DNA from 2 places in the Dickeya parazeae Ech586 genome. Region 2 is predicted to be linked to the other one. Evidence: predicted binding sites of a transcription regulator. Region 2 holds the regulator's gene; the other holds the start of a gene.
The links. Region 2 encodes sigma-54, which starts transcription at its own class of promoters, with help from an activator protein. Its sites were predicted from a motif close to GTTGGCACANNTTTCGCTNT; they were not measured.
Positions count from the first base shown of each region.

Region 1 (5,084 bases), 710 kb from region 2:
GGCTGTATGGTGAGCTCGAGTTCTGGTTCTCGATGATCAAGATAACCACCATTGTGGTGATGATTGTGGTGGGTGTCGGGATTATTTTCTTTGGGATCGGCAACCACGGCCAGTCTATCGGATTGACTAATTTGACCGAACACGGCGGCTTCCTGGCTGGCGGCTGGAAAGGCGTGCTGTTTGCGCTCTGTCTGGTGGTGGCGTCCTATCAGGGGGTCGAACTGGTCGGGATTACCGCTGGTGAAGCGCGTAACCCGCAGGTGACGCTGAAACGGGCTATCAATAACATCCTGTGGCGTATCCTGATTTTCTATGTCGGTGCCATTTTCGTGATCGTCACGATTTTCCCGTGGAATGAAATCGGCACGTCCGGTAGCCCGTTTGTGCTGACCTTCGCCAAAATCGGCATTACCGCTGCAGCGGGAATTATCAACTTTGTGGTGCTGACCGCGGCGTTGTCTGGTTGCAACAGCGGTATGTATAGCTGTGGGCGTATGCTGTATTCGCTGTCTAACAACCGTCAGCTACCGGCGGCGTTAGGGCGGGTAACCGCAGGCGGTGTGCCTGCTGTTGGGGTGCTGGTGTCGATTCTGTGTCTGGTGGCAGGGTCTGCGCTGAATTACATTATCCCTAACCCGGAAAAAGTGTTCGTGTATGTCTATAGCGCCAGCGTACTGCCGGGTATGATCCCTTGGTTTGTGGTGCTGATTAGCCAGTTGCGTTTCCGTCAGCAGCATCAGGCGGCGATCGCTGGTCACCCGTTTAAGTCTATTTTGTTCCCGTGGGTGAATTACCTGACGATGGCATTCCTTCTCTGTGTGCTGGTTGGGATGTACGTTAACGAAGACACGCGAATGTCGCTGGTGGTCGGCGGTATTTTCCTGGCGGCGGTCAGTGTGCTGTACGTTGTGTTGGGGCTGGGTAAAAAACAGCCGCAAATGCAGGCACAAGAGGAGTAATCGCAGCGAGCTGCGGGTGGTGACGGTGGATTGAACCGGGTTTTGACCGTAAATGAGCAAAGCATAAGCAAACGCATCATTTCTGTGAAAAAAGCACTGGACAGCCCCCTATTAAATCCGTACTATCCCCACCCGCAACGGCGCTACGCGCCCGTAGCTCAGCTGGATAGAGCGCTGCCCTCCGGAGGCAGAGGTCTCAGGTTCGAATCCTGTCGGGCGCGCCATTAGATTGGGCGCGGGAGCTGCGGAGGTACTTATTACCCCGTAAATCGAGTACCGGAATACGTAGTAAAGCAGTGGTATATGGTGGCTATAGCTCAGTTGGTAGAGCCCTGGATTGTGATTCCAGTTGTCGTGGGTTCGAGTCCCATTAGCCACCCCAAATTTTAAGTTTGTGACGCGCGAAGGTGGCGGAATTGGTAGACGCGCTAGCTTCAGGTGTTAGTGTCCTTAGGACGTGAGGGTTCAAGTCCCTCTCTTCGCACCACACAAACGAAAATAGCAGTACCGTGTTAGACCATGATCGGCGAGTAGCGCAGCTTGGTAGCGCAACTGGTTTGGGACCAGTGGGTCGGAGGTTCGAATCCTCTCTCGCCGACCATCCTATTCTGAAGAAGCGGCAGTCCAGACGGACTGCCGTTTTTTTTGCTTTTAACACTGAGAATGCTATAAAAACGTCGTGGTCGAGGTGATAAGTCACTTATTCCGCTTTACTGCTTTCCAGCACCTTATCGCTACCGAAATATTTCTCTGCCAGCACTTTTAGCTGACCATTCTGACGCAGTTCCTGCAGCTGTTGGTTAAATTCCGCCAGTAATTTATTGCCTTCCGGTGTCTTGGCAAACGGGAAGGAGACTTGTTCGTTGGAGATGGGGTTACCAACCAGTTTTAACGGCAAGTGACGTTTGTTAATTTCTGCCAGCAGGATAGGGCGTGAGTTGACGTAGCCCTGAACACGGTTATTGATAACATCACTCATCGCACCATCGCGAGTTTCGTAGGTGCGAATGGTGACGTCATTATTGGGGAACGCGTTGCGCAGATTGGTGACATGGGTAGACCCCAGCACGCCAGACACCGTTTTACCTTTAAGGTCGTCCAGAGATTGAATGTCTTTGTTGTTAATGCTGGTGACGATTTGCGATGCATAGTTGAGATACGTGTTGGTGAAGTCGTACTTTTTCTGGCGCTCGGTTGTTTTCACAAAATTATTGGCGACCGTATCCAGTTTTCCTGCTTCCAACTGGCCCATCAATCCGCTGAAATCAGCGGTGGTCCAGGCTATCTGATAACCCAGTTTGTGAGCGATGGTTTCTGCCACTTCCACATCATAACCCACTAACGTGCCGTTCTCTTTATAAGAACCCGGATAACTTTGACCTGTGGTACCTACACGTAGCACGTTGTTCTGTGTCTGTGTACTCGTGTTGTTATCACAGCCGTTCAACATCACGGCTGCAATGGCAGGGAATAGCGCGGCGCTGAGGTAGCGAGTCAGTCGGGTTCTCATTATGAATTCCTGTATGAATATTCCTGGTTTGGATCAGGTCTGATAGCGGTATATGTCGCAACGTACTCATCAACTCTGGGGGGCATGACAGACGAAAAAAGCGGGATAAGGAGTAACAGAGGTGATGAATCGTTGGTTGTGGGGAATACTATATCATTCAAAATAAAGGGAAATTTATACCATCACGTTATATCTTATCATCATTTGAGCGGTTACACCGTGCAGACAACATTTTACTATTATGTCCTGCAAGCTGTGCGTATGGGTTGGTACAGCATAGGGACATCAAGGAATTACTGTGTTTGCCATAAAATCCCCCGGGGTCTATCACCATCAGTCAGGTTTACTGTCACGCATTGGTGAGCTCATTGCGCCGTTTTCGCATCGCATCGCTGTATTAACCAGCCCGCGAGCCTGGGATGCCGTGCGAAGTTCGCTGTCCGAGAGTTTGACGAAGGCCGACGTACAATGTGTTGTGCATCTGTTGGAAGGTGAATGCACGCGCGATGCTATCGCATACCATCGGCATCAAATTGCTCAACAAGGTGTTCATTTTGTGTTGGGGGTTGGTGGTGGCCGAGTAATGGACTGCGCCAAAGCGGTTGCTGATGGGTTGGACAACGGTCAGGTTGCGACGTTGCCGACGATTGCTGCCACCTGCGCTGCCTGGTCTCCTATCAGTATTTTGTATGATGAGCAGGGCAGGCATCAGGGAACACTGGTATTACAGCGTATGCCCCAAATGGTGCTGGTGGACAGCGATGTGATTGCCCGTAGCGATGTGCGCTACCTGAAGGCTGGGATCGTGGATGCTCTTGCCAAATGGTACGAATTTCAACCCTATTTGGCGAAAAATAGCGATAATCTGGCGTTGAACCTTAAAATACAGGCCGCGGCGCTGGCGAAAGACACCTTTGTACAGTGGGGCGAACAGGCTTTGCATGACAATGCAGAGCAGCGTGTCACGCGGGCATTACAAAAGGTGATCGATGCCAATATTGCCTTGGCAGGTCTGGCTAACAGTATGCGTGATGATTCACCATCACCTGGCGTAGCCCACGCGATTCATAATCGCATGACACACGTTCCTGAGCTGCATGGCTGGCTACACGGCGAGAAGGTAGGATTCGGATTACGTGTACAGTCCCTGCTGGCGCGTGGTGACGGCTCGGTTGAACCCGATTTGCTGGCACACTTACAGCGTTATGATGCTCCTGCGCATTTGCCGGTAGCGGAGGCACGCTATGCCGAACTGGCAGAGACGTTGTCTGAAACATTTAAATTCCCCAAAGACAGTGCCGTGTTACTGCCATTTTCGCTCGCACCAGAGGCGATTCGGCACGCGGTGCTTGCGACGCAGTACCGCGTCTGATTTGCTTTTTATACCTGACTGCTGTATTTCTTTATGTGAATTTTTATTCATTAAATTTGCATTTAAATGGAGTTGAGTATGTCAGTTGTCGCACCGGTTGAGAAACAGTTCGCTGCTTATAACGCCCATGATTTGGCGGCTTTTTCTGCTTGTTTCCATGAGCATTTCCAGGCGTATCGTATGCCGTCTGAACATCCCTCTATGGTAGGGAAGGCGGCACTGGAGGCGTTTTATCGCGAGCATCGTTTTAATAATCCCGCGCTGCGTGCTGAGCTGGTCTCTCGTACCGTGCTGGGTAATCAGGTTTTTGATCATGAAAAGATTTACGGCCTCGGTCCTGATGCGCTCGAAAGTATCGCCGTGTTTGAAGTGAACGATGGCTTGATTACGACCGCATGGTTCTATTTTGCGTCGTAGCTGTTTTTGTCGTTGTTTTGGTCACCATCCCCCACACAATCACCCTCCTGGTGTATTTGTGCGGGTGTCATGCCCAGGTTTCAAAACCCATCAATAAAGCGCGCTGAAAAATCGTTATGTCATAACGCGCGCCCGTTCTGCTATCCATTCGCTACCCATCTCGCCGATCTTTTCATTGCGAAGAAAATAATCACCAGAGAAATCATAAAACAATAAAGAATATGTTAGATCGATCACGTATATAGGCGCGAATATCGCCAGTGATATAGTCACAGACAAATAACAGCGTCGTCTCGACCCGCCTCTCTTTCCCCCATTATTACAATGTAAACGAGTGAGTTATGGCATCACATCTGATTGATTTTCTTCTTATTGGAAATAACTTTGGCACACCAGAAATGCGCGCCGTATGGTCAGAGCAAAACCGTCTGACCCGCCAGGTTGACGTGGAAATTGCGTTGGCACTGGCAGAGGGCGAGCTGGGTGTCATTCCGCAGGATGCGGCCGACACCATTGCTGCCCACGCTGACGCCAGCTCCCTGAATATTGAAGAAATAGCCCAGGATGCGGTGCGTATGAAGCACTCCCTGATGCCGACGATCACGGCTATTCAAAAGCAGTGCGGCGAGGCTGGCGAATACATTCATTACGGCGTGACCACACAGGACATCGTGGATACCGCCACCGTGCTGCAATTGCGTCAGGCATTCGACATCGTGGTGCGCGATACCCGTCTGGTGGCGATTGAACTGAAACGGCTGGCGAAGAAACACCAGCATACCTTGATGACCGGCCGTACCCACGGCATGCAGGCCATGCCAACCAC
Region 1 is NC_013592.1:4,432,187-4,437,270, reverse strand. Features, by position in the region: gene thrP (bifunctional threonine/serine APC transporter ThrP) at 1-959, shown strand, start outside; tRNA gene DD586_RS19360 (tRNA-Arg) at 1,107-1,183, shown strand; tRNA gene DD586_RS19355 (tRNA-His) at 1,266-1,341, shown strand; tRNA gene DD586_RS19350 (tRNA-Leu) at 1,361-1,446, shown strand; tRNA gene DD586_RS19345 (tRNA-Pro) at 1,484-1,560, shown strand; gene DD586_RS19340 (amino acid ABC transporter substrate-binding protein) at 1,660-2,469, opposite strand; gene DD586_RS19335 (iron-containing alcohol dehydrogenase family protein) at 2,768-3,841, shown strand; gene DD586_RS19330 (nuclear transport factor 2 family protein) at 3,920-4,258, shown strand; gene purB (adenylosuccinate lyase) at 4,600-5,084, shown strand, end outside.
Region 1: DD586_RS19340 (amino acid ABC transporter substrate-binding protein) is a predicted target of sigma-54. The motif match lies at 2,512-2,531, and genes of this name have one in related genera.

Region 2 (5,084 bases):
TCGGATATCGACGTGGCGATTATCACCGGCCGCTCATCGCAGTTACTCATCGACCGCTGCCAGACATTGGGAATACGCCACTTATATCAGGGACAATCAGATAAGATTTTGGCCTTCCGCGAGCTGTTGGATACACTGTCGCTCACTGCCAGCCAGGTGGCGTATATCGGCGACGATCTGATCGACTGGCCGGTGATGGCCGAGGTGGGGCTCAGCGTCGCCGTCGCGGACGCCCACCCACTGTTGCTACCCCGAGCGCATTACGTCACGCGTATCGGCGGCGGCCGTGGCGCAGTACGAGAGATTTGCGATCTTATTCTGCTGGCACAGGGTAAACTGGACTTTGCCAAAGGGCTGTCGATATGAGTAAAACGAAACGCTGGCTGACGTTGTTGCTGGCATTGATTGCGCTGGTGCTTATCGGGTTAAATTTGACGACCCGACGGGAAGGAAGCGGGCCGACTGAAGTACAAAATAATGACCCGGCCTACACCATGCAGCAAAACACGACGATGGTGTATGACCCGACCGGGAAACTGAGTTACAGGCTGGTAGCCGAAAAAGCCGAGCACTACAACACCGAACAAGTCAGCTGGTTTACTCAACCGGTAGCGACCATGTTCAATGAACAAGCTATCGCGACCTGGTCGGTGCGCGCAGATCGCGCCAAGCTGACAAAAGATCGCATGTTGTATCTGTACGGTCATGTCGAGGTCACCAGCCTGACCGACGATTCGCAGTTAAAGCGGATTAAAACGGACAATGCGCAGATTAATCTGGTTACGCAGGACGTGACGTCAGATGATGAGGTCACCCTGTACGGTGCCAGCTTTACCTCTAACGGACTGAAAATGCGCGGAAACCTGCGCAGCAAAACCGCTGAGTTGATCGATAAGGTAAAATCCTATTATGAAATCCAACCAAAAAATTAATGTGTTACACAGCATCCTGATCGCCAGCTCGCTTTTTGCCGTCAGTATTCCGGCACTGGCACTGACCGGAGATACCGAGCAACCGATCCACATTACCTCCGACCAGCAGGCACTGGACATGCAAGGCAATGTGGTGACGTTTACCGGCAACGTTATCGTCACGCAGGGGTCGATAAAAGCACAGGCCGACAAAGTCGTCGTAACCCGTCCTAACGGCCAGCAAGGCCATGAAATCATCGAAGGCTACGGCAATCCGGCGACCTTCTACCAAATGCAGGACAACGGTAAGCCCGTCAAAGGCCATGCTCAGAAAATACGCTATGAAATGGACAAGCAACTGGTCACATTAACCGGCAATGCTTATCTGGAACAGCTGGACAGCAACGTCAAGGGCGACCGCATCACCTATCTGGTACAGCAACAGCAGATGGAAGCGTTCAGCGACAAAGGCAAACGAGTCACTACCGTGCTGGTCCCGACACAATTGCAGGATAAAGGCGCGCAAAATGGCGCCAAGCCCGGCAGCAACACCGGCAAGCCCACCAAACAACAGTGAGTAACGCGCTAACCCATGGCAACACTAATCGCCGAAAATCTGGCCAAGGCGTATAAAGGCCGCAAAGTGGTGGAAAACGTCAGCCTGAATGTCAATTCCGGCGAAATCGTTGGGCTGCTCGGCCCTAACGGGGCCGGCAAGACGACCACCTTCTATATGGTTGTCGGTATCGTCCCACGTGACGAAGGTCGTATCGTGATAGACGATGAGGACATCAGCCTGCTGCCGTTGCACGATCGCGCCCGTCGCGGTATTGGTTACCTGCCGCAAGAGGCCTCGATTTTCCGGCGACTGAGCGTCTACGACAACCTGATGGCGGTACTGGAGATCAGAAAAGATCTGACCCGCGAGCAACAGCAGGATCGCGCCAACGAACTGATGGAAGAGTTTCATATTGTTCACCTGCGCGATAGTCTGGGACAATCGTTGTCCGGTGGTGAACGCCGTCGGGTGGAAATCGCCCGGGCGCTGGCTGCCAACCCCAAATTCATCCTGCTGGACGAACCCTTTGCCGGGGTAGATCCGATTTCGGTTCTCGACATCAAGAAAATCATTGAGCATTTGCGCGATAGTGGGTTAGGCGTACTGATTACCGACCATAATGTGCGTGAAACGCTCGATGTCTGTGAACGTGCCTATATCGTGAGTCAGGGTCAGCTTATTGCCCACGGCTCCCCGATGGATATACTGGCGAATGAGCAGGTAAAACGAGTCTATCTGGGCGAAGGCTTCCGACTCTAACCACGTCATGTTTTAGGTTGATAATTCAAAAGGAAGTTAACGCGCGTTATGAAGCAAGGTTTGCAACTCAGGCTCAGCCAGCAACTGGCTATGACACCGCAGTTACAGCAGGCCATCCGCCTGCTGCAGTTGTCCACGCTTGAACTCCAGCAGGAAATCCAACAGGCGCTGGAAAGCAACCCGTTGCTGGAGCAGGCCGATATTCATGACGAAATAGAAACCCAGGAAATCAGCGACAGCGAAGCGTTGGACACCCGCGAGGCGCTGGAGCAAAAAGAGATGCCCGACGAGTTACCGCTCGACGCCGCCTGGGATGAAATCTACACCGCCGGTACGCCCTCCGGTACCAGCACCGACTACCGTGATGAGGAATTACCGGTCTATCAGGGTGAAACCACGCAGACACTGCAGGATTACCTGATGTGGCAGGTGGAGTTGACGCCGTTTTCCGATACCGATGCCGCGATTGCCACGTCCATCGTCGATGCGGTGGACAACACCGGTTACCTGACGGTATCGCTGGATGACATCCGTGAAAGCATCGGCAATGAAGAGGTCACGCTGGAAGAAGTGGAGGCGGTGCTCAAACGCGTGCAACGTTTTGACCCTGTCGGCGTGGCAGCCCGCGATTTACGCGAATGTCTGCTGGTACAGCTATCGCAGTTCAACAGCGACGTTCCCCGTCTGAGCGAAGCCAGGTTGATTGTCAGCGACTATCTCGATTTGCTCGCCAACCATGATTTCCGCACCCTGATCCGTACCAGCCGCCTCAAAGAAGACGTATTGAAAGAAGCGTTGGCGCTGATTCAGTCACTGGATCCGCGCCCTGGGCAGTCTATCAATACAGGCGAATCCGAGTATGTCATTCCAGACGTCCTGGTTCGCAAGGTACAAGGCCACTGGATGGTAGAACTCAACACCGACAGCGTGCCACGGCTGCAAATCAACCAACAGTATGCCGCTCTTGGCAACAGTGCGCGTAACGACAGCGACGGGCAGTTCATTCGCAGTCATTTGCAGGAAGCGCGCTGGCTCATCAAGAGTCTGGAAAGCCGTAACGATACCCTGTTGAAAGTCACCCGTTGCATTGTGGAACAACAACAGGCGTTCTTCGAACACGGTGAAGAATTTATGAAACCCATGGTGCTGGCGGATATCGCTCAGGCCGTGGATATGCATGAGTCCACCATTTCCCGCGTGACGACCCAGAAATTTTTGCACAGTCCGCGTGGTATTTTTGAGCTGAAGTATTTCTTTTCCAGCCACGTCAATACAGACAGCGGCGGCGAGGCATCGTCCACCGCTATCCGTGCGCTGGTGAAAAAACTCATTGCAGCGGAAAATCCCGCTAAACCGCTGAGCGACAGCAAGCTGACCACCCTGCTTTCCGAACAGGGAATCATTGTGGCCCGCCGTACTGTCGCCAAGTATCGAGAGTCTTTATCTATCCCGCCGTCAAACCAACGCAAACAGCTGGTTTGACCCCTACATGAGAAGGAAGACGATATGCAGCTTAACATTACCGGACACCACGTCGAAATCACGGATGCTATGCGCGAATTCGTGACCTCAAAATTCGCCAAACTTGAGCAATACTTTGATCGTATCAATCAGGTGTACGTGGTACTGAAAGTGGAGAAGATCCTGCACATTGCAGATGCCACGATCCACGTCAACGGAGGTGAGCTGCATGCCACATCGGAAGCGGATGATATGTATGCCGCCATCGATCTACTGATCGACAAGCTGGCGAGACAGTTAAACAAACATAAGGATAAACTGAAACAGCACTGATGTTGCCGTTTCAGGTGCAGGGACAGCAACCAGCCTGCTTGCTTTATGGCAGGCTGGTAACCGAAGGCAACCGTGTCGTTAAGTGAACGCATCATGAACAACGAGCCCGTTATGCAACTTAGCACCGTCCTCCGTAAGGAGTGCACGCGTAGCGCCGTCCACTGTCAGAGCAAAAAGCGCGCACTGGAAATTATCAGTGAACTGGCCGCCAGACAGCTCAATTTGCCGCCACAGATGGTGTTTGAAGCCATTCTGACCCGCGAGCGCATGGGCAGTACCGGAATCGGCAATGGTATCGCCATTCCGCACGGCAAGCTGGAAGACGACAATACGCTCGGTGCAGTCGGCGTCTTTATCCAGTTGGAACAACCGATAGCCTTTGATGCCATCGATAACCAGCCGGTCGATCTGCTTTTTGCCTTGCTGGTTCCCACTGAACAATGTAAAACCCATTTGCATACGCTATCGCTTGTCGCCAAACGACTGGCGGATAAAATCGTGTGTAAGCGCCTGCGCGCTGCCCAAAGCGATGAAGAGCTCTATCAGATCATGACCGAAGCGGATGATCTGCCCGACCAGCCCTGACGGCAGGCTTCGGACGTTATCCAATCATGAATGACAGCAGGTGTAAGCCTGACAGATACCGGCCTGGCCGGGAAAACGAAGTTAGCTAACTGTGGCGGTGGACATTCACCATCCCGCTGCCAGGGGGGAGTCGTCAGATGGTGCTGATGATTGTCAGTGGTCGTTCAGGCTCGGGAAAATCCGTAGCCTTGCGCGCGCTGGAAGACATGGGTTTCTATTGCGTAGATAACCTGCCGGTGGTGTTGTTGCCCGAGCTGGCGCAGACATTGGCGGAACGGAACATTTCCGCCGCGGTCAGCATTGACGTGCGTAACCTGCCGGAAACGCCGGAAGTACTGGAGCATGCCCTGACACGTCTGCCTCAGAGCTTTTCGCCTCAATTGCTGTTTCTGGATGCCGATCGCAACACGCTGATTCGGCGTTACAGCGACACCCGCCGTCTGCATCCTCTCTCCAGCAAAAATCTGTCGTTGGAA
Region 2 is NC_013592.1:327,394-332,477, reverse strand. Features, by position in the region: gene kdsC (3-deoxy-manno-octulosonate-8-phosphatase KdsC) at 1-366, shown strand, start outside; gene lptC (LPS export ABC transporter periplasmic protein LptC) at 363-932, shown strand; gene lptA (lipopolysaccharide ABC transporter substrate-binding protein LptA) at 910-1,488, shown strand; gene lptB (LPS export ABC transporter ATP-binding protein) at 1,504-2,229, shown strand; gene rpoN (RNA polymerase factor sigma-54) at 2,278-3,711, shown strand; gene hpf (ribosome hibernation promoting factor) at 3,736-4,023, shown strand; gene ptsN (PTS IIA-like nitrogen regulatory protein PtsN) at 4,117-4,608, shown strand; gene rapZ (RNase adapter RapZ) at 4,746-5,084, shown strand, end outside.